Regions from separate parts of the Ponticoccus litoralis genome, predicted to be linked through region 3. Evidence: riboswitches for the same ligand, from Rfam matches in the RefSeq annotation. Region 3 holds a riboswitch; each other region holds the start of a gene.
What was found. A riboswitch is a leader RNA that binds a small molecule or an ion and turns the genes downstream of it on or off. The one in region 3 is predicted to bind cobalamin.

Region 1 (5,568 bases), on a different contig from region 3:
TCGGCGCCGAGGTCGAACAGGTCGTTCTGGATGCGCGACAGCATGGCGTCCACATCGCCCCCGGCGGACAGCCGCGCCACCCCCAGAACCGCGTTCAGCTCGTCGACCGTGCCATAGGCCTCCACCCGGCCCGCGAACTTCGGCACCCGCGTGCCATTGCCCAGGGCGGTGTCGCCCTTGTCACCCGTGCGCGTGTAGATCTTGTTGAGCACAACCATGGATCAGCCTCCCCGGCGAATGAAAACGAACAGCAGGATCAGGCAGACCGCCGCGAACTGCGCGATGATCCGCCAGCGCATCGCCTTGTTGGCGTATTTGCGGTTGAACGCCCCGCCCTTGGCGAAACTGCCAATGCCGAAGAGCAGGATCGCCACGACACCCAGCATGGCGAGCGCGACGACGATGAAGAGCGGGTCCTGTAACATGGGGGTCTCCAGTGCTTTGCCTGCCACATAGCGGAGACGCGGGCAAAAGCGAACCGCGCTTGGCGTCGCAGGCTCAGCCCTTGGCGATCAGCCAGTCGAGCCCCCGGGTCGGCAGCAGCCGCCGCGCCGCCCCCATCAGGTGCGTCGCCCGGGTGACGTAGTAGCGGGGTCGCGGGGTCGGGCTGTCCAGCGCCCGCAGCAGCTTCGCCGTCACCGCAGAGGGCGGCAGTTCGAAAAGGTCCGGGCCGCCACGGCTTTCGTAGAGACGCTTCAGCAGGGTTGCCTCGTATTGCGCGCGGCGCGGCGAGGCGCGCCAGTCCACCCAGCGCTCGAAATGCGGGATAGAGTTCTCCCGGATCTTCGTGGTCACCGGCCCGGTATTCAGCGTGACCACATGGATCGGCGTGTCGCGCATCTCGATCCGCAGCGTGTCGGTCAGCCCCTCCACCGCGAACTTCGAGGCATTGTAGGCCGCGCGCCAGGGCATCACCACCAGCCCCAGCACCGACGAGTGGTTCACGATCCGCCCGTGGCCCTGCGCCCGCATCACCGGGATCACCCGGCGCGTCAGCGTGTGCCAGCCAAAGACATTGGCCTCGAAGATCGCGCGCAGGGCGTCGGTGGGCAGGTCCTCCAGCGCGCCCGGGGTCGCATGGGCGCCGTTGTTGAACAGCGCATCCAGTCGCCCGCCCGTGTGCTCCAGCACCTCGGAAAGGCCCGCGCCGATGCTGGCCTCATCGGTGTAGTCGATGCGCGGGCTGATGAAGCCCTCGGCCCGGAACCGCGCGCAGTCGGCCTCTTGCCGGCAGGCGGCAAAGACCTGCCAGCCGCGCCCGGCCGAGGTATGGGCGGCGTCGAAGCCGATGCCCGAGGAACAGCCGGTGATGAGGATGGAACGCGTCGTCATGCCCCTCCCATAGGCGCGCAGCGCGGCGAAGGAAAGCCGCCGCCACGTGCCTGCCAGGCGCCTGCCCGGGCCATGCGCCCCCGACCGACAGACCCCGCCCCCGGGGCGCAGACCGCCATGCCGCGTCGCAAGACAGCCGGGCGCGCCACACCGGGCCTGTCCCCGCCGCCCCGCGCCGCCCGCCGACACCTCCCGGCACAGGCCTCCACACCCCGCCCGGCGAATCCCGTTGACGCATTGCGGCGTTGCGACTACCCAAGTCGGGACCGGTCCCGGCGGGGGTCATCCGCGCCGGGGGAAAGAGGGAATGCCGTGCGGCCCATCCGGGCCAAACCGGCAGCTGCCCCCGCAACTGTAAGCGGCGAGCCGGGCCAAGACGCCACTGGAGCAATCCGGGAAGGCAGGCCCAAGGTGACGACCCGCAAGCCAGGAGACCTGCCGGTCGGGCGCCCCTTCGGACGGGGCGCTGCCACCGGACGCCGGGGTGCGCGTCTGGCCTGGATCGGTGCCGGGCGCCCTCGCCCTTTCCTTCCGGGTCACGGCCCTCTCTGGCGTTCAAAAGCCATGCGCCGGGTGAGGCGCCGGGAGAGACCGACCCGATGAAATCCCTTATGCTGGCCGCTGCGGCCGCCCTTCTTCCCGTTGCCGCGCAGGCGCATTTCCTGCTGCAATACACCACCGACACCATGATCGACCGCCCCGGAGACGTGCCGGTCAAGCTGATCTTCTGGCACCCGATGACCGTGGGCCACGTCATGGCGCTGGACAAGCCGCAGGAATTCTACGCCATCCACAACGGCGAGAAGATCGACCTGATGGATACGCTGACGCCCTCGACCTTCAACGGCGGCGAGAACGAGAACCCGGCCTTCATCGGCGCGGTGCCGGTGAAACGCTCGGGCGACTACGTGCTGGTGACGGTGCCGCAGCCCTACTACGAGGAAACCGAGGATCTCTACATCCAGCAGATCACCAAGGCCTACCTGAACCGCAACGAGCTGCCCACCGACTGGGACCAGCCGCAGGGCCTGAAGACAGAGATCCTGCCGCTGAACAAACCCTACAACGTCATCACCGGCTCGACCTTCACCGGGCAGGTGCTGTCCGAGGGCGAACCCGTCGCGGGCGCCGAGATCGAGATCGAGTACATGGCCGCCGAACCCTCGTTCGAGACCAATGCCGCCAGCGATCCGCAGGCCAAACCCATGCCCGGCGGGGCCGTCGTCGCGATCAGCGATGCCAATGGCTATTTCACCTTCGGCGTGCCCAAGGCCGGCTACTGGGGCTTTGCCGCGCTTGGCAGCGGACCGGACACCGAACACGAGGGCAAGGAACTCAGCCAGGATGCGGTGATCTGGATCCGCGCCCGGGACATGGAATAACGCCATGCATATCGTGGACGGAGCCCTTGCCAACCCGGTCGTGATCGGCGGCGCCGTTCTGGCGGCCGGGGGCGTGGCCATGGGCCTGCGCGCGCTGACGCTGGAGCGCATTCCGGCAGCGGGCGTGCTGTCGGCCAGCTTCTTCGTGGCCTCGCTGATCCACGTGCCGATCGGGCCCTCCTCCGTCCACCTGATCCTGAACGGCCTGGCCGGGCTGGTGCTTGGCTGGGCCGCCTTTCCGGCGCTTTTTGTCGGGCTGTTGTTGCAGGCGGTCTTCTTCGGCTTCGGCGGGCTGACGGTGCTTGGCGTGAACGCGCTGAACATCGCGCTGCCCGCTGTGCTGGCCGGTCTGCTGTTCGGCCCGATGATCCGGCGCGGCAGCCCGCTGTCGGCGGCACTCTGGGCCGGGATCGGCGGCGCTTTCGCCATCGCCGCGACAACCACGATGGTCGCGGCCTCGCTGGCGCTTTCGGGCGATGCCTTCATCGCCGCCGCGCATCTGGTCTTCGTGGCGCATATCCCGGTCATGGTGGTCGAGGGCTTCCTGACCGCCTTCGCGGTGCTGCTGGCGCGCCGGGTGAAACCGGAACTCTTCACCACCTTCGCGGAGACCCGGACATGAGACGCCTTGCCCTGACCCTTGCGCTCTGCGCCCTGCCCCTGCCCGCGCTGGCCCATAAGGTCATCGCCTCGGTCTTTCCCTCGGGCGATGCCATCGAGGGAGAGATCGGCTTTTCCAACGGCACCATGGCCGTCGGCGAGACCGTCACGGTCTTCGGCCCGGACGGCGCGGAACTGGGAACCGCGGTGACGGATGCGGACGGCTTCTTCGTCTTCACGCCCGCACAGCCCGTGGCCCACAGGTTCCACGCCAATCTCGGCGCCGGTCACGTCGCAGACGTGACCATGCCCGCCGAAGAGGTGGCGGCGATCCTCGGACAAGAGCCGCTGAGCCCCCGGACCCCGGAGGCGGCGGCAGAGACCCCGGCGCCCGGCGCCACGCTGAGCGACCAGCAGCGCGCCACCCTCGCCGGGATCGTGCGCGACGAGATGCGCCCCCTGCGCCGCGAGATCGCCGCCTACCGCGAGAAGAACGACCTTCAGTCGATCCTTGGCGGCATGGGCTATATCGCGGGCCTCTTCGGCCTTGGGTTCTACCTTGCCGCGCGGCGCAAGCTGAAGGAGGCCGCATGAGCCACAGCTTTTCGCAGGCTGCCGCTCCGCTGGACCCGACCATCCCGCCCGGCGGCTTTCCCGCCGTGCTCGAACGGCTGGACCCCCGGATGCGGATCGCCGTGGCCTGCCTCTTTGCGGTGGTCACGGTGGCCCTGTCGGGCCTGCCCGCCCTGACGGCGGCGCTGGCCTGCGCGCTGCTTCTGCTGCTCATGGCGCGGCTGCCGGTCCGGCGCACGCTGAAGCGGGTGGCGATGATGGACAGCTTCATCTTCTTCATGCTGGCGCTTCTGCCCTTCACCGTGCCGGGCGACGCGATCTTCACGCTTTGGGGCTTTCCGGCCACATGGCAGGGCCTCGCCCGCGCGGTGGAGATCGGCCTGACCGCGAATGCCGTGGTGCTGGTGCTGCTGGTGCTGGTCGGCACGCTGGAGCCGGTGACCCTGGGCCATGCGCTTTACCGGATGAAGGTGCCCGAGACGCTGGTGCACCTGATGATGTTCAATATCCGCTACGTCGAGGTGCTGCGGGCGGAATACCTGCGGCTGCGCGCCGCCATGAAGGTGCGCGGCTTTCGCCCCGGCACCAACTGGCACAGCTACCGCAGCTACGGCTATCTTGTCGGCATGATGCTGGTGCGCGCCATCGACCGCTCGGAACGGGTGCTTGCGGCGATGAAGTGCCGGGGCTTCACCGGGCGCATGATGCTGCTGCAGGACTTCCGGCTGGGCGCCGCCGACTGGCGCTTTGCCGCCCTCGCGGGCCTTGCCTGTGCGGCGCTTCTGGGACTGGACATGACATGGCGCTGATCGCCCTCGACGACATCCGTTTCGGCTATCCCGGCCAGCCGCCGATCCTCGACGGCGCCAGCCTTGCGCTGGCCGAAGGGCAACGGCTTTCCCCTGGTCGGCGCGAATGGCGCGGGCAAATCGACGCTGCTGCTGATCGCGCTCGGGCTGCAACGCCCGAATGCCGGGACGGTCACGGCCTTCGGTCTGCCCCGCCGCGCCGAGGCCGACTTCCACGAGGTCCGCCGCCGCGTCGGGCTGGTGTTTCAGGACGCCGACGACCAGCTCTTCTGCCCCACGGTGGCCGAGGACGTGGCTTTCGGCCCGCTGAACCTCGGCAAGAGCCGCGACGAGGCGCTGGCCCTGGTCGACCGCGTGCTGGACGACCTCGACCTGCGCCACCTGCGCGACCGGGTGACCTACAAGCTGTCGGGCGGCGAGAAACGCCTAGTGACGCTGGCCACGGTGCTGGCGATGGAGCCCGAAGCGCTGCTGCTGGACGAGCCGACCAATGCGCTGGACCAGAAGAACGAGGCCCGGCTGGTGGAGATCCTGCAGGCCCTGCCGCAGGCGATCCTGCTGGTCAGCCACGACCCGGCCTTCCGGCAACGGATCGCGCCCGACGCCCTGCGGCTGGAGGCGGGCCGGATCGTGCCCGGATAGGCCGGGCAAGGCAGTGGCGCCGGGTTGCAGCCCGGGATGGCCACGGCACGCGCGGGCCGTGACCCCGAGGCACCGCAGGAGGGGGTCTTATCCCATCTCCCGCCGCAGCAGGTAGGTGTCCATGATCCAGCCATGCCGCGCGCGCGCCTCGGCCCGCGCGCGGACAATGCGTGGCCCGGCATCGGCCAGCGGGCCGCTTTCCAGAACCTGCTCCGCCATGCCAAGGAAAC
Region 2 (5,568 bases), 240 kb from region 3:
GACCAGTGCATGGGCAGGTAGAAGCCCGAGTAGAAGAGGAAGCTTTCGAGGAACACGCTGGCGATCTTCTTCTTCAGCGGGTTCGCGGTGGCGTCGTATTCGTCGAGGATCAGGCGGGACTTGGCCTGAAGGTGTTCGTTCTCCGCCGACCAGCGGAAGGCCTCGTCCACCTGAACGGTCTGGCACAGGGTCGAGAAGACCGACGAATAGGACCGCGCGTGCACCGCCTCCATGAAGGCGATATTGGTCAGCACCGCCTCTTCGTGCGGCGTCTGGGCGTCGGGCATCAGGGCCGGGGCGCCTACCGTGTTCTGGATCGTGTCCAGCAGCGTCAGCCCGGTGAAGACCCGGATCGTCAGGGTCTGTTCGTCCTCGGTCAGCTGCGACCAGCTTTGGATGTCGTTCGACAGCGGCACCTTTTCCGGCAGCCAGAAATTGGCGGTCAGGCGGTTCCAGATTTCCAGGTCCTTGTCGTCCTGAAGGCGGTTCCAGTTGATCGCGCGGGGGACGGGGCGGGTGTGGGTCATGTCTTTCATCGTCTCGTTCCTCAAAGCGTGCAGGACACGCAGCCCTCGACTTCGGTGCCTTCCAGCGCGGCCTGGCGCAGGCGGATGTAGTAGATTGTCTTGATGCCCTTCTTCCAGGCGTAGATCTGCGCGCGGTTGATATCGCGGGTGCTGGCCTCGGCGGGGAAGAACAGGGTCAGCGACAGGCCCTGGTCGACGTGTTCCGTCGCCGCGGCATAGGTGTCGATGATCGCCTCGGGGCCGATGTCGTAGGCGTCGCGGTAATACTCGAGGTTCTCGGCGTTCATGTAGGGCGCCGGATAGTAGACGCGGTCGATCTTGCCCTCCTTGCGGATCTCGATCTTCGCGGTGATCGGATGGATCGAGGAGGTCGCATAGTTGATGTAGCTGATCGAGCCGGTGGGCGGCACCGCCTGCAGGTTGCGATTGTACAGCCCGTGCGTCATCACGTCCTTCTTGAGCGCGACCCAGTCCTTCTTGCCCGGCAGCTCGATGCCGAACCGCTTGAACAGCGCCTTCACGGATGGCTGCTCGGGGCGCCAGCTGCGGTCGGTATACTTGTCGAAATAACTGCCGTCGGCATAGGCCGAGGTCTCGAACCCCTTGAAGCTGCGGCCCTTTTTCTGCGCCAGCCGGCAAGAGGCGGTCAACGCGTGGAACAGGATGGCGGCGAAATAGGCGCTGGTGAATTCCACGCCTTCGGGGCTGCCGTACTGGATATGCTCGCGCGCAAGGAAGCCGTGCAGGTTCATCTGCCCAAGCCCGATGGCGTGGCTTTCGTCGTTGCCCTTGCGGATCGAGGGCACCGAGTCGATGGCCGACATCTCGGACACCGCGTTCAGCGCCCGGATCGCGGTGCCGACAGAGGCGCCCAGATCGCCGCCATCCATGGCCCGCGCGATGTTCATGGACCCGAGGTTGCAGGAGATGTCGGTGCCCATGTGCGCATAGCTGAGGTCGTCGTTGAACTCCGACGGCTCGTTCACCTGAAGGATCTCGGAGCAGAGGTTCGACATGGTGATCCGGCCCGCGATCGGGTTCGCGCGGTTCACCGTGTCCTCGAACATGATGTAGGGATAGCCGCTTTCGAACTGGATTTCGGCCAGCGTCTGGAAGAAGGCGCGCGCGTTGATCTTCTTCTTGCGGATCTTCGGGTTGTCGACCATCTCGGCGTATTTTTCGGTCACCGAGATTTCCGAGAAGGCACAGCCGTAGACCCGTTCGACGTCGTGCGGCGAAAAGAGATACATGTCCTCGTTGCGCTTCGCCAGCTCGAAGGTCACGTCGGGGATCACCACGCCAAGCGACAGCGTCTTGATGCGGATCTTCTCGTCGGCGTTCTCGCGCTTGGTGTCGAGGAAGCGCAGGATGTCCGGGTGATGCGCGTGCAGATAGACCGCGCCCGCACCCTGCCGGGCGCCCAGCTGGTTGGCGTAGCTGAAGCTGTCCTCCAGCAGTTTCATCACCGGGATGACGCCCGAGGACTGGTTCTCGATCCCCTTGATGGGCGCGCCGTACTCGCGGATGTTGGTCAGCATCAGGGCCACGCCACCGCCGCGCTTGGACAGTTGCAGGGCCGAGTTGATGCCGCGCCCGATGCTTTCCATGTTGTCTTCCAGCCGCAGCAGGAAGCAGGACACGAATTCGCCCCGCGCGGTCTTGCCGGCGTTCAGGAAGGTCGGCGTCGCGGGCTGGAACCGGCCCGAGAGGATTTCCTCCATCAGCTGCATGGCCAGCGTCTCATCGCCCTGCGCCAGCGCCAGCGCGTTCATCACGACGCGGTCTTCGTAGCGTTCGAGGAACCGCTGCCCGTCGCGGGTCTTCAGCGTGTAGGAGGTGTAATACTTGAACGCGCCAAGGAAGGTCGGAAAGCGGAACTTCTTGGCAAAGGCGGCCTCCCAGATCCTGCGCAGGAAGTCCCGGGGATACTGTTCCAGAACCTGCGCCTCATAGTAACCCTCGTCGACGAGGTAGCCCAGCTTCTCTTCCAGCGAATGGAAGAAGACCGTGTTCTGGTTCACATGTTGCAGGAAGTACTGCCGCGCCGCCATGCGGTCGGCTTCGAACTGGATGTTGCCCTCTGCGTCGTAGAGGTTCAGCATCGCGTTCAGCGCGTGGTAATCAAGGCCTTGGGTCAGGCTGGCGTCAAGCATCGGGTTCCCCAGAAGGTTTGCAGCCCGTCACGAACACGGGCGATGTCGGCGTCGGTCCCCGCGAGTTCGAACCGGTAGAGCACGGGCACGTTGCATTTTCGGGCGATGACCTGTCCGGCCATCGCGAATGTCTCTCCGAAGTTCCGGTTGCCGCTGGCGATCACGCCGCGCAGCAGGGTCCGGTTCGCTTCGATGTTCAGAAACCGGATCACCGGCTTGGCCACCGCGCCGCGCCCCGCCCCGTCCGCGTAGGTCGGACAGATCAGCACGAAGGGCGCGGTCATCAGCGGCGGCGCGGCATCGCCGCGCAGGGGCAGCCGGGTGGCGGGAAGGCCGAGCCGCTCCACGAACCGGGCCGTGTTGCCCGAGCCGCTGGAAAAATAGGCGAGGCCCCCCATGACCGACCGCCCGGCGTCAGGACAGGCGGCTGATCATGTCGGGACGGAACCCGGCCCAGTGCTCGTCGCCCGCGACGACAACCGGCGCCTGCCGGTATCCAAGCCCGGTGACCAGTTCCATGGCCGCGGCGTCCTCGGTCAGGTCGACGAGGCGGAAATCGATGCCGCGCGCGGTCAGGGCGCGGGTGGTTGCGGTGCATTGCACGCAGGCGGGCTTGGAATAGACGGTGATACTCATGCGGTTGTCCCTTTGCCGGTTTGCTGCCTGTGGGCGAAGCGGACACGGGGACAGGGCCAAACGACCTATCCGCGCGCCCGGGCCCTCCGCCGCGGTCGTCGTTCATGCTCTGGCAGGTCTCCTGACTTGCGGCTCAAACGTTTCCTGTCCGCCTTCCCGGTGCCGTCCGACACCAGTGGAATGGACAGAAACTCGCCGTTTACAGTTGCGGGGGCAGTGCCGGACCCTCACCGGCTTCCCTCTTAGCCGACGAGTCACCCCGCCGGAACCAAAGCAACTGCATATTGCGATCCGGGGCAGGGGGGTGTCAATATATTGAAGGTCGTTTTCCGGGGATAAGTCGACGTCCGGTATCGGCAGGGGCTTTTCGGGTCCGTTATCCTGCCTGTCGCCCGGGCGGGAAGCGGCGGGCCGACCACCGGAGGATGCCCCGTCGCGAAGGCCGGGCTGTGGCGCGCCGGGCCCGGCTTTCCGCGCCCGCTGGTCCTGCGGCGAACAGCGCGCATCCACAAGGCCCCCGCCGCCGCGCGCCGGGCATCGGCCAGCATGCTCCGCGGACGGGCTGTCGGGGGTCCATCAGTTCCAGCGCCACCGAATATCCCGATGCGCCAATGCGTTACCCCCTCACGGCCGGGGACCCGCTGCCTTTGCTGTTGCCGCGGAGCGCGATCTCTGTATCTTCCGGCCTGCCACGGTTCCGCAACGGCGGATGAAAAGGGAACGCAGGACGGGGAGACCCGGGCTGCGGCTGCCCTCGCAACTGTAGGCGGCGAGTTCGCGATCGTGCCACTGGCCCCCGGGCCGGGAAGGGATCATCGAACGTCCGAGCCGCGAGCCGAGGAGACCTGCCATGGCAGACGCAACCGCCGACGAGGGGCTCGGCAGGGTGGCAGCCATGGCCATGGGGCCGGACGCCGAAGGGCGCCGGGTCCGGCGCCGTGATGCACCCCAAGAGCACCTCGGGAAACAAAACTGATCGAGGTGATCGCATGTTGTTCAAATCCACCCTCTTCGCCGCGGCTGTCGCGCTGGCGACCTCGGTGCCCCTTTGGGCCGAAACCATCACCGACGATGTCGGTACGCTCGGTCGAGGTCGATCTTCCGATCCAGCGCGCGGTGATCTTCAACCGCTACTCGGTGGAATTCGCCCGCGCCATCGGCGCCATCGACCAGGTTGTCGGCACCGGCGCCAGCACCTATCGCGACCCGGATTACTGGCCCGAGTTCACCGAGGCCGACGTGGTCGGGCAGGGGCAGAACGAACCGAACTACGAGGCGATCATCGCCAAGAACCCCGACCTGGTGATCCTGCCGCGCAATGGCGTCTACGAAGAGGCGGCGCGCCAGCTGGAACCCTTCGGCATCCCGGTCATGGTCATCACCGCCTGGGACACGCTGAAGCATGTCGAGAACGTCGAGCTGATGGGCAAGCTTTTCGGCCGGGAAGAGCAGGCGGCGGATCTGGTGGATTACTACGTCGGCTACCAGACCCTGCTGGCCGAGCGTCTGGACGGTGTCCCGCCGGTGCCTGTCTACCTCGAGGAAAAGCGCCCGCTCGTGACCGTGACGCCGGGGTCCGGCTGGCATGACATGATCGCCGCCGGCGGGGGCGAGAATGTCTTTGGCGATATCGTCATCGAGGATCAGGCGGCCTCGCGCGGGAACGTCAACGCCTTCACCATCGACCCCGAGGAAATCGTCCAGCGCCAGCCGCAGCTGATCGTCAAGCTGGAGCCGGGTTCCTACACCACGATCCCCGAGGCGCAATACGCGACGACATGGGCCGACCTGACCGGCCGCGAGGAAATCCTGTCCTCTCCGGCGGGGCAAAGCGGCAATGTCCACGTCATCAACTACTACCTCGCGGGCGGGTCGTCCAAGATCACCGGCGCCCTGCAGATCGCCAAATGGGCGCACCCCGAGCTGTTCGCCGATATCGACCCCGAAGAGGCGATGCGCCGGTGGATCGAGGACTTCCAGGGCCTGCCCTACCAGCCCGGCATGACCTATCGGGCCGGGTTCTGAGTGGGTCCATGCGGACCTTGTCGACAGGCGGGGCGGTGCAGGCCGCCCCCAGCGCCACTCCGACCGTCGCCACCGCCGCCTCTGTCGGCGATCTCTATCGCGCGTCCGGCAGGCGGCGCGCCACGGTCGTGGCGCTGTCCTTCGTCCTGCTGATCGTGGCCGCGGCGGCGGTGGCGGTGCGCGGCATCAACGAAACCGGCATCGGCACGCTGGCGCTGGTGGTGCTG
Region 3 (5,568 bases):
ATGGGGGCGCGCAGGAAGCCGACGGCAGAGCCGACGCTGCAGTTGGCCGGCACGATGACGCGCCCCACGCCCAGCTTTTCGGCCATGCGGACCGCATGCAGGGGGCCGCCGCCGCCAAAGGCGATCATGGTGTAGCGCGACAGGTCCGCACCATGTTCGACCGAATGGATGCGCGCGGCATTCGCCATGTTCTCTTCGACCATCTCGGTTATGCCGAGCGCCGCTTCGGAGGTGCTGACATCCAGCGGGTCGCCGACATCGCCCTTGATGGCGGTCCCGGCGGCGTCGACATCCAGATGCATCCGCCCTTCGGCGAAGGTTTCAGGGTCGATCCGGCCCAGCACCACATTGGCATCCGTCACGGTCGGCTTGACGCCGCCCTTGCCATAGCAGGCAGCCCCGGGCACCGAGCCGGCGCTCTCCGGCCCGATCGCCAGACGGCGCATGGTGTCAACATCGGCGATGGACCCGCCACCGGCCCCAATCTCGATCATCTCGACCACCGGGATCCGCACCGGCATGCCGCTGCCCTTCTGGAACCGGGCCGCGCGCGCGATCTCGAAGTTGCGTGCGGTCTGGGGAAGGTAGTCGTCGATCAGGCAGATCTTCGCGGTGGTGCCTCCCATGTCGAAGGACACAACCCGGTCTTCTTCCAGGCTGGCGGCAATGCGGCTGGCAAGCACCGCGCCGCCGCTGGGGCCGGATTCGACAAGGCGGATCGGATAGCGGATGGCAGCCTCCAGCGTGGTCATGCCCCCGCCCGAGGTCATCAGGAACAGCGGGCAGACAAAGCCGTTGTCGGCCAGCGTCTTTTCCAGCGCCCGCAGGTAGCGGGCCATGATCGGCTGCACGTAGGAATTGCAGACCGTGGTCATGAAGCGCTCGTATTCGCGCACCTCGGGGCAGACGTCCGACGACAGCGTGATCTCTGCCGTGCAGCCGGCGTCGATCAGCAGAGCGCGCACGGCCTGCTCGTGGGCCGGATTGGCATAGGAATGCAGCAGGCCCACGGCGACCGCCTCGATGCCCAGGCGGTTCAGTTCGGCGGCCAGTTCGGTGACGCGGGCGCGGTCGAGCGGCAGCAGGACATTGCCGCGCACATCCATCCGCTCGGTCACCGTGAAGCGCAGATCGCGCGGCATCAGCGGCGCCGGCTTTTCCAGCTGCAGATCGAACTGATCGTAGCGGGATTCATATGCGATTTCGAGGCTGTCGCGGAAGCCCTCGGTCGTGATCAGCGCGGTCCTCGGCGCCCTTGCGCTCGATCAGCGCATTTGTGGCCGGGTGGTGCCATGGACGAAGATATCGATATCGCTGGGGGCCAGCCCCGACTGCTCGCGGACGATGGTCACACCCGCCATGATGCCACGTTCGGGCTGCTCCAGATCGGTCGGCACCTTGGCCGTGAACATGCCCTTGGGCGTTTCCAGCACCACATCGGTGAAGGTGCCGCCGATATCAGCTGCCAGACGTGTCTTGGTCTTTGCGTGGGTCATGGGAACTGCACTCCGTTTGCCTTGACGGTTAAGTGTCACGGGCCGTCTAGTGAGGGAAACGAAACGTTTTTTTACCGCTATCGATTATTTCGATAGTCCCGTGTCGGGGCATTGAGGCATGGGTGCAGAGCGACCGTCGGGCCGGTTTCGCGGCCTTTCCCAAGCACGGCGGGTGTTGCGGATGTCGGCGCGGATCCCCCGGGTCGTGCGGGCTCTGGTCGGGGCGCGGGATATCGGTCTTTGACCTTTCGGCCCGCCGGGGTGCAAAGTGGCTGGTCCCCGGATTGGCCCGGGCGCCGGGATTGCTGCTCTGGTGGCCGACAGGGCCGGGCCCGCCGAGGTTGGCCGGGACCTCGATGTCAAGGTCGGCGGCGAGCAGATGCGCGGCTGTTGCGCGGGGCCGGGACCGTGCGGCGCGGCCTGCTTGTCCGCCCGTGCCGGGATGGGCCTTCAGCGGCCCGGACATGGTCCACCGGCGTGAACCGACCGCCCGGGGCGCCAAGCGGGGTGCCGCCGGTTCACGGGTCGCGGGTCACGGCGCGCGCTTGACAAGCGAGGGCCGGTCGGTCGTCCTTGGCAAATGCTTCCGCAAGGCGCCCCCTGTTCGCTCAGGCAGAGGAGGCCTTCAGGGCTAGGGCTTTCCTGCGGCGGCGGCCCCTGCGTGAGGGTTCAATGCGGCAGGCGGTAGGACCGTCGGGCCTGCGCGCCGCCGCGCCTCTGCCGCTTTGGCATCGCAAGGGGCAATGGCGTCAGCGGCGCTTCCAGCGAGCGTGTCAGAAGCCTGCAGAATTCCGCCACGGTCGGCGAGTGGGCCATGAACGGAGCGGCCTTGTCAAAGGCGTCCCGCGCGGCCTGCAGATAATCCGCATTGCCCGGCAAGCCCGCGATCCATTGCATATAGCCAAGCTGCCCCATTTGCCGCGCCTCGTCGGCTGGCATCGCTCCGGTGTCGAGTTGAAGGATCGTGCGTTCCAGTGTCATTGCGCCCTCCGCGCAGGGGAGGGGGCATGAACGGAGGCGGCGATGTCCACAGGGCCGTCAGGTCCATATGTCGTCTCTCCAGTCCCAGAGCGCCCCGCCCGGGTTAAGGTGACTGCGGTGCGCAACAGCACGCACCGGAGATGGCAGGTCTCCTGACTTGCGGGTCGCCGCTTTCCCGAACCTTCCCGAACCGCTTCGGTTCAGTGGTGTTCTTCGGGGTCGCTCGCCGCTCACAGTTGCGGGGGCAGTTGCGGAGTTGGGTCAAGGCCCTCACCGCATTCCCTTTTAAACCGGCCCTTTCAGGCCGGTCACCATCGCCTTCTGAATTGCAGAATTCCGGGCAAAAGTCGAGTGGAATTGCCAATGGCGGCCAATACGGCGCTTGCCGTCCAGCGGGGTGTTTCCCCTGTCAGCCCCCAGGCCAGACCGCGCCTTGCCCGCCCGGGGGATGCGCCGGAGGCTCCGCTGCCGGACATGCCTTGGGTCGGCGACCTGCCCCCTGATGCGAACTGGAAGGCGGGCGCCTGTGCCGCCTTCGTTCGCGATGCCCGTGCCCGCAGGTTCGTCTTCCGGCGCGGGGGGCCGGACCGTAGAAGCGCGTTGGCGATGCCCGGGCGCTTCGGGGTCCGGCGACAGAGGACGGTCACCGGATGGATCCGGCACCGCGACCGTCGCTTGCCGTGCCTGCCCGGACGCGACGCCGACGGTGCCGCGCAACCCGGCGATCAACAGCCCGTATCCGGGGGTAAGGTCGACGGGCGAAAGCAGCGCCCCGGCCTCCGGTGAACCGGATCGAGTGCGCCGCGCCCCCGTCCGTCAGGGCCGGTCAGAAGCCGACCTGATCCGCCCCCTTCAGGTGCAGGATCTCGCGCGCCTCGTCCGGGGTTGCTAGTTCCAGCCCCAGCCCCTCGATGATCTGGCGGGCCTTCGTCACCTGCTCGGCGTTGCTGCGCGCCAGTTGCCCCGGTCCGGCCCAGAGCGAATCCTCCAGCCCGACGCGGATATTGCCGCCCATGGCCGCCGCCATCGCCGCGATGGGCAGCTGGTTCTTGCCCGCGCCCAGAACCGACCACTGGTACTGGTCGCCGAACAGCCGGTCCGCCGTGCGCTTCATGTGCATGACGTCGTCGGGATGCGCGCCAATGCCGCCCATCAGGCCAAAGACCGTCTGGATGAAGAGCGGCGCCTTGACCAGTCCGGCGTCGAGGAAGTGCTTGAGGTTATAGAGATGCGCCGTGTCGTAGCATTCGAACTCGAACCGGGTGCCGAGCGGCCCGAGCGTCGTCAGGATGTACTCGATTTGGCCGAAGCTGTTGTTGAAGATGATGTTCTTGTTGCCGAGGTAGTCGCGTTCCCACTGGTGTTTGGGGTTCGGAAAGCGCTTGAGCATCGGGAAGAGGCCGAAGTTCATCGACCCCATGTTGAGCGAGGCGACCTCGGGGCGGTGCGTTTCCGCCGGGCGGACGCGTTCCTCGATGCTCATGGTGGGCGCGCCGCCGGTGGTGATGTTCACCACGCAGTCCGAGGCCTGCTTGATCACGCCGAGGAAGGGCGCGAAGGCCTCGGGCGACTGGTCGGGGCTGCCGTCCTCGGGGTTGCGGGCGTGCAGGTGCACGATGGCCGCGCCCGCCTCTGCCGCGCCGATGGCGGCTTCGGCGATTTCCGAAGCCGTGACGGGCAGGTATTCCGACATCGAGGGCGTGTGGATCGCGCCGGTCACGGCGCAGGTGATGATGACCTTGCGGGGTTTCGCCATGGTCTGGGGCTCCTTCAGGATTGTTCGGATGCAAGGTGGCGACGCAGGGCGGCCAGCCGCGCGTCGCGCCTGTCCTGCCGGGCGCGGATGGTCTCGGGGCTGCGGTCCTGCGTCCAAGTCGCGGCGATCTTCTCGGCGTTCTCGACGGAAAAGACCTCCGGTCCCGCCGGTTCCTCTGCCAGACGCGCGTAGAAGCCGCCGTAGCGGGTGGCGTAGTCGATGATGCCGCCGGGGGCGTTCAGGTCGATGGTCTCGATCGGCCCCATCAGCGCCCACCGCAGGCCCAGCCCGTCCTTGATGGTGGCGTCCAGCCCCTCGACGCTGACGACGCCCTCGCCCAGAAGCCGCAGCGCCTCGCCCAGAAGGGCGCCCTGCAGGCGGTTCAGGACAAAGCCGTCGCGCTCGCGGGTCATGCGCACCGGCACCTGCCCGATATCGCGGTAGAGCGCTTCGGCGCGGTCCATGGTCTCTGTCGCGGTCCATGGCGCGGGGCAAAGCTCGACCACCGGGACAAGATGCGGCGGGTTGACCGGGTGCCCGACAAGGCAGCGGTGCCGGTGTTCAAGCCCCTCGGTGAAGCGCGAGGCGACGATGGCGGAGGTCGAGGAGGCGATGATGGCCCCGGGCGGGGTGGCCGCATCGAGCCGGGCGAAGAGGTCGGTCTTGACCTCGATCTTCTCGGGCCCGTTCTCCTGCACGAAGCTGACGCCCGCGACCGCCTCTTCCAGCGTGGGACAGGTGCGGATGCGGGCCAGCGTCCCGTCGCGGTCCTGCAAGAGGCCCTCGGCCAGCAGGGTGTCGCAGAGCACGGCCATGTCCGCGGCGAAGCGGTCCAGAACGGCGGCATCGGCGTCCCAGACCTGCACGGAATGCCCGGCGCGGGCGAAAAGCGCGCTCCATGCGCGGCTCGATCAGGCCCGCGCCGATGATGGCGACTGTCTCGGTCATGTCAGGGCCCTTTCGTTACAGCCACAGGACCTGGCGGCGCAGGTCGATGTCATGGGCCAGCGCGGCGGATGGCCCGTCATGGATGATGCTGCCGCGTTCCAGCGCGACGGTGCGGTCCGACAGCGTCAGCGCGAGGTCGAGGTTGTGGTCCACGATGATGATGGACACCTCTTCGCGCAAGCGGTCGAAGGTCTCGAACAGCTGCTCGACGATGGCGGGGGACAGCCCCTCGAAGGGTTCGTCCAGCAGCAGCACGCGGGTGTCGCCGGACAGCGCGCGGGCCACGGCGGCCATCTGCTGCTCGCCGCCCGAAAGGTAGTCGGCGGGCGTGTCGATGCGTTCCTTCAGGCGGGGGAAGTAGGACAGGATGCGCTCTTCGTCCCAGTG
Region 4 (5,568 bases), 180 kb from region 3:
TTTCCTGGGCGCCAAGGCTCCGGCGCAGACGAAGATGCTCGAACCACTGGGCCCGCGCGGTCGAGGAGAACTCGGGCGGCAAGGTCAAGATCGAGATCTACCCCTCGATGACGCTGGGTGGGCGTCCGCCCGAACTGATCAACCAGGTGCGCGACGGCGTGGTCGACCTGGTCTGGACCGTCAACGGATATACGCCGGGGCTTTTCCCGCGCACCGAGGTGGTCGAGCTGCCGAACGTGTACAAGAACGACCCGGTGGCCACGAACCTCGCGCTGTTCGACATGTATGAGGAACATCTCTCCGAGGAATACCGCGGTGTCGAACCGATGTTCCTGCACGTCCACGCGGGGCAGGCGATCCATACGGTCGACAAGGAGGTGCGCAACCCCGAGGACATGGCCGGCCTGAAGTTGCGCATTCCCACGCGCACCGGCGCACTGGGTGATCGAGGCGCTTGGCGCCTCGCCGGTGTCCATGCCGGTGCCGGACCTGCCGCAGTCGCTGTCCAAGAAGGTCGTCGACGGCGCCTTCATCCCGTGGGAGATCATTCCCGCGCTCAAGATCCAGGACCAGACGGACTACCAGATCGAGGGCCACGACAAGACCCGCTTCGGCACCACGACCTTCCAGGTGTCGATGAACCAGAACCGCTGGAACAGCCTGCCCGAGGACGTGCAGAAGGCATTCCGCGATGCGTCGAACCGCGAATGGGCGGTACGAGGTGGGCCGGATCTGGCGCGCCATCGACGAGCACGGGATCGGGGTGGCGACCGAGGCGGGCAACACCCATGTGACCCTGACCGAGGAAGAAACCGCCGCGTTCCAGCAGGCGCTCGAGCCGGTGGTGCAGCGCTGGGTCGACGACATGTCGGGCAAGGGCGTCGACGGCGAAGCCCTGGTCCAGACCGCGCGTGACCTGATCGAACAGAATACCGAAGGCGCGGGGAACTGATGTTCAGATCCGAAACCGTGGGCCGCAGCGGATTTTCCGCTGCGGTCGCGCGTCTGGCCACGATCTGGGCGTTGCTGGGCGGCCTCGTGCTGCTGGCGGTCGTGGCAATCAATGTCTTCACGGTCCTGGGCGGCATCGTCGGCCGGCCTTTTTCCGGTGATTTCGAGCTGACCGAAATCGGGATCGCGATCGCCGTTTTCGCCTTCCTGCCCTATTGCCAGCTGACCGACGCCAACGTCACGGCCGACATCTTCACCGCCCGCGCACCGACCCGGGTGCTGGCCGCCTTGCGGGCGCTGGCCTCGCTTCTGGCCTTCGGCTTCGCGGCGCTGCTGGTCTGGCGGATGTCGCTGGGCATGATCGATCAGAAGACCTACGGCTATGTCACCGCCATCCTGCAGGTGCCGATCTGGTGGGGCTTCATGCCCATCCTGGTCTCGCTGGCGCTGCTGGTGGCGACCGCGCTGGTCACGCTGGTCGAAGCCGGCAGGGAGGTGCGCGCATGACCGATCCGATCACGCTGGGCATCCTGGCGCTGGTGATCCTGATCGTCCTGATCGCCATCCGCATTCCCATTGCCTATTCCATGATCCTCGTCGGCGGCGCCGGTATCGCGCTGCTGAACGGTCCCGCCCTGCTGTTGAGCCAGCTCAAGACGCTGGGCTACGGCCAGTTCTCGATCTACGACCTGTCGGTCGTGCCGATGTTCATCCTGATGGGAGAACTGGCGACCGGCGCGGGCCTGAGCCAGGCGCTGTTCCGGGGCGCGAACGCCTGGCTGGGCTGGATGCGCGGCGGCACCGCAATGGCCGCCATCGCCGGCTGCGCCGGGTTCGGGTCGGTCTGCGGATCGTCGCTGGCCACCGCCTCGACCATGGGGAAGGTCGCGCTGCCCGAACTGAAGCGCTACAACTATTCCGGCGCCCTGGCGACCGGATCGCTGGCGGCGGGCGGCGTGCTGGGCATCCTGATCCCGCCCTCGGTCGTGCTTATCGTCTACGCGGTCATCGTAGAGGCGAACATCGTCACCATGTTCGCGGCGGCCCTGCTGCCGGGCATTCTGGCGGTGATCCTCTTTATCCTGACCATCGCCCTTTACGTCACCATCCGCCCCGAGGCGGGCCCGCCGGGCGGCGCCTCGACCCGCTCCGAATTCCTGCGCGCCACGCTGGGCCTGCTGCCGGTGATGGTGATCTTCGGGCTGGTGCTGGGCGGTATCTACGCGGGCTTTTTCAATCCCACCCCGGCGGCTGCGGTCGGCGTGTTCCTCGTGTGGCTCTACGGCGCGGCCAAGGGACGACTGGGCCTCGGAGCGACCGTCGCGGCGCTCAAGGCGACCGCGCGCACATCCGGCATGATCTACCTGATCCTGCTGGGCGCGGAGCTGATGAAGATCTTCATGTCGCGCATCGGCCTGCCGCAGCAGGCAGCCACCTGGATCGCCGAAAGCGGCATGGCGCCGATGATGGTCTTGATCTTGCTCTTGCTCGCGCTGATCCTGCTGGGCTGTCTGATGGACAGCCTGTCGATGATCCTGCTGGTCATTCCCTTCTTCTGGCCGATGCTGCTGGAGATCAACGGCGGCCTCTACCAGGGGGCAGAGGGATCGGGCTTTGGCATGAGCACCGAGGAGCTGAAAGTCTGGTTCGGGATCCTTGCCCTGATCGTGGTCGAGTTGGGGCTGATCACGCCGCCCGTGGGGATGAACGTCTTCATCATCTCGGCGCTGGCCAAGGACACGCCGATGATCGAGACCTTCAAGGGTGTGGCGCCTTTCTTCGCGGTAGAACTGCTGCGCGTGGGGCTGTTGCTGGCCTTTCCGGCGCTGACCCTCTGGCTGCCACGGCTTCTGGGAGGATAGCGATGGCCCGAAACCACGGTTGACCGCCGATGGTGCGATCTTTCCCCGGCAGAAGGCGCTTGGGGCGGATCGTGCCCTTGCCGCAGCCCGGCTGTCTGGCAGGGTCCCTGCGCGCGGCACCCGGCGCGCCCCGCAGCGCCCTGGCGGCCCTGCCTTGCGACGGTGGAAGAGGGCAGCGGCATGATCGAAAATCCCGTGGCCCGGGGGGGAGTGCCCCCCGGGCCACGGGTCTTTATCGCGGTGGCGCATCTGCGAGGGCCAGCGCGATACCATTGGCCGGGCTCAGGCCGCGCCCGAAGTCTGCAAGGCCGCCGCCGGGCGGGCCACAGGGCTTTCGAGGGTGAAATTCTGTTTGCGAGCCGCATGTGCCCGCGGGATAAGGGCGGCATCAGGTGCCCTCTTTGGGGGAGAATCGGGAAGCCGGTGCAAGTCCGGCGCGGGCCCGCCGCTGTAACGGGGATCGTCAGGCAACGGCCACTGGGCGGCAAGGCCCGGGAAGGCGCCATGGCGAGAGGATCCGGAGCCAGAAGACCGGCCTGATGTCATTGCGTTTCGGGGTGGAGCCCGCGGCGCTTTGAACTGTGCGAGGTCCAAGATGCCCCCCGAACTATCCGCCGAACCCGTGGTTCCGCAGCCCGCCCGCCACTTCGACGACCGGGAACGTCAGGCGCTCTACGATATCATCGACGCGCGCCGCGACGTGCGGAACGAGTTCCGCCCCGACCCCATCGACCCGGCAGCCCTCCGGCGCATTCTTGCAGCGGCGCATGCGGCGCCCTCGGTCGGCTTCATGCAGCCACTGGGATTTCCTTCTGATCCGTGACCCGGACCTTCGCGCCGATGTCCACGCGGCCTTCCTGCGCGCCAATGCCGAGGCGCAAGAGATGTTCGACGGCGACCGCAAGGCCCTGTACCGGTCGCTGAAGCTGGAAGGCATCCTGACCGCTCCGCTGAATATCTGCGTGACCTGCGACCGGACCCGGGGCGGAAAGGTGGTTCTGGGCCGAACCCACAATGCCGACATGGATCTCTATTCGACGGTCTGTGCCGTTCAGAACCTCTGGCTGGCCGCCCGCGCGGAAGGGGTGGGCATCGGCTGGGTCTCGATCTTTCGACCAGACGACCTTCGCGGCCTGCTTGGCATCCCGGACCACGTTGAAATCGTGGCCTATCTCTGCGCGGGATACGTCGACGCGCTTTATCCGAAGCCAGAGCTTGAAGCCCGGGGCTGGCGCAAGAGGCTGGCGCTTGACAGCGTGATCCACGATGACCGCTGGCCCGCACCCTAGCCGCATCCCGGCGTCGACAGATGGCGCGGGGCAGGGCCGATTTGCGCCTGTTCCATTGAACGGCGCCGCCTGATGATCGTGCGGACCCGTGGCCCGGATTGGCGCCGCCTGCGCCGATCCGCCCCGGGCCTGCCGCTTGGCGGGGCAGGGGCGGCGCCAAGCCGGGCTGGCGCCGCACCCGCCCGGTCAGCGATCACACGGACAGTCTGCGAAGGTCGCCCATGACCTCGGAGACGTGGCGCAGGAAACGCGCTGCCGCGACCCCGTCCACGACCCGGTGATCCCAGCTTAGGCTCAATGGCTGGATCAAACGCGGCTGGAAGGCAGAGCCGTTCCAGACCGGCTGGGTTTCGGCGCGGGTCATCCCCAGGATGGCCACTTCCGGCGCGTTGATGATGGGCGTGAATCCCGTGCCACCGACCCCGCCCAGCGAGGAAATCGTGAAGGTCGCCCCCTGCATGTCGTCGCGTTTCAGCCTGCCCTGCCGCGCGCTGGCAGCAAGAGAGGCCATTTCCGCGGCAATCTCGCGCAGGCCCTTTCGGTCGGCTTCCTTGATGACCGGCACGACAAGACCATCGGGGGTGTCCGCCGCGACGCCGATGTTCCAATAGTGCTTGAGCACGATGTCGTCGCCGTCGAGCGACGCGTTGAAGCGCGGATGGGCCTTCAATGCACAGACCGTGGCCTTGACCGCAAAGGCCAGCATGGTGATCCGCGCATCCTCTGGGCCGGCTTCGGTGTTGAGCCGTTTGCGGAAGTCCTCAAGATCGCTGACGTCGGCCTTGTCGAAGTTGCAGACATGCGGGATCAGCATCGCGTTGCGGGTCAGGCTTGGCCCGGAAATCCGCGCGATGCGGGGCAGGGGCATGCGTTCGATCGGGCCGAACACGGCGAAATCCGGATTTGGCCAGTCGGGCAGATCCGGCAGGGCGGTCCCCTGTCCGGCCTTGGATGGCGGTGTGGTCAGGCGTGTCTTGACGAAGGCCTCGACATCGTCGCGGGTGATGCGGTTCTTCCGCCCCGTGGCGGGCACCTCGTCGATGGCCACACCCAGTGTTCGCGCCAGCTTGCGGACGGACGGCGAGGCATGTGAGGGCTTGCCGCCCTTGTCTGTGCCCGGCGCCGGGAGTGCCGACACCGGCATCGGCACCGGGACCGACGGGGGCAGGAGTGCCGGATGCGACACCGCGCCGGGTTCCGCAGGGCCACTGTCCGGCGCGGCGCGTGCTGTTTCCGCCGCTTGCGGCGCCACCGGGGGCGCGGGCTCTGGCGCGGCGGCAATTTCCATCAACAGGACAAGGCTGCCCTTGCTGACCCGGTCGCCCTCGGCGACCTTCAACTCGGCGATTGTGCCGATACGCGGGCTGGGCACGTCCAGCGTCGCCTTGTCGGACTCGAGAACGACAAGCGTGTCATCCACGCAGACCGTATCGCCAACGGCGACCGGGATCTCGATGATCGGGACA

Region 1: another riboswitch for cobalamin. It lies ahead of ABFB10_RS06825 (DUF4198 domain-containing protein); the one in region 3 lies ahead of ABFB10_RS22455 (hypothetical protein).
Region 2: another riboswitch for cobalamin. It lies ahead of nrdH (glutaredoxin-like protein NrdH); the one in region 3 lies ahead of ABFB10_RS22455 (hypothetical protein).
Region 4: another riboswitch for cobalamin. It lies ahead of bluB (5,6-dimethylbenzimidazole synthase); the one in region 3 lies ahead of ABFB10_RS22455 (hypothetical protein).

What each region holds. Positions count from the first base shown of each region.
Region 1 is NZ_JBDNCH010000002.1:1,176,996-1,182,563, forward strand. It holds gene ABFB10_RS06810 (cob(I)yrinic acid a,c-diamide adenosyltransferase) at 1-218, opposite strand, end outside; gene ABFB10_RS06815 (twin transmembrane helix small protein) at 222-425, opposite strand; gene ABFB10_RS06820 (SDR family NAD(P)-dependent oxidoreductase) at 499-1,332, opposite strand; cobalamin riboswitch at 1,583-1,789, shown strand; gene ABFB10_RS06825 (DUF4198 domain-containing protein) at 1,932-2,714, shown strand; gene cbiM (cobalt transporter CbiM) at 2,719-3,336, shown strand; gene ABFB10_RS06835 (Ig-like domain-containing protein) at 3,333-3,908, shown strand; gene cbiQ (cobalt ECF transporter T component CbiQ) at 3,905-4,696, shown strand; partial or broken gene ABFB10_RS06845 (energy-coupling factor ABC transporter ATP-binding protein) at 4,687-5,338, shown strand; gene cobF (precorrin-6A synthase (deacetylating)) at 5,426-5,568, opposite strand, start outside.
Region 2 is NZ_JBDNCH010000004.1:136,626-142,193, forward strand. It holds gene nrdF (class 1b ribonucleoside-diphosphate reductase subunit beta) at 1-536, opposite strand, end outside; gene nrdE (class 1b ribonucleoside-diphosphate reductase subunit alpha) at 548-2,680, opposite strand; gene nrdI (class Ib ribonucleoside-diphosphate reductase assembly flavoprotein NrdI) at 2,662-3,078, opposite strand; gene nrdH (glutaredoxin-like protein NrdH) at 3,095-3,316, opposite strand; cobalamin riboswitch at 3,411-3,604, opposite strand; cobalamin riboswitch at 3,992-4,183, shown strand; gene ABFB10_RS21310 (hypothetical protein) at 4,167-4,292, shown strand; gene ABFB10_RS21315 (ABC transporter substrate-binding protein) at 4,388-5,341, shown strand; gene ABFB10_RS21320 (FecCD family ABC transporter permease) at 5,350-5,568, shown strand, end outside.
Region 3 is NZ_JBDNCH010000004.1:379,522-385,089, reverse strand. It holds partial or broken gene ABFB10_RS22460 (hydantoinase/oxoprolinase family protein) at 54-1,412, opposite strand; gene ABFB10_RS22455 (hypothetical protein) at 2,166-2,477, opposite strand; cobalamin riboswitch at 2,603-2,808, opposite strand; gene kce (3,5-dioxohexanoate:acetyl-CoA acetone transferase) at 3,304-4,233, opposite strand; gene ABFB10_RS22445 (3-hydroxyacyl-CoA dehydrogenase NAD-binding domain-containing protein) at 4,248-5,099, opposite strand; gene ABFB10_RS22440 (branched-chain amino acid ABC transporter ATP-binding protein/permease) at 5,197-5,568, opposite strand, start outside.
Region 4 is NZ_JBDNCH010000004.1:202,520-208,087, reverse strand. It holds partial or broken gene ABFB10_RS21645 (type 2 periplasmic-binding domain-containing protein) at 1-365, shown strand, start outside; partial or broken gene ABFB10_RS21640 (C4-dicarboxylate ABC transporter substrate-binding protein) at 475-642, shown strand; gene ABFB10_RS21635 (hypothetical protein) at 791-952, shown strand; gene ABFB10_RS21630 (TRAP transporter small permease) at 952-1,458, shown strand; gene ABFB10_RS21625 (TRAP transporter large permease) at 1,455-2,813, shown strand; cobalamin riboswitch at 3,187-3,367, shown strand; partial or broken gene bluB (5,6-dimethylbenzimidazole synthase) at 3,409-4,102, shown strand; gene ABFB10_RS21615 (2-oxo acid dehydrogenase subunit E2) at 4,296-5,568, opposite strand, start outside.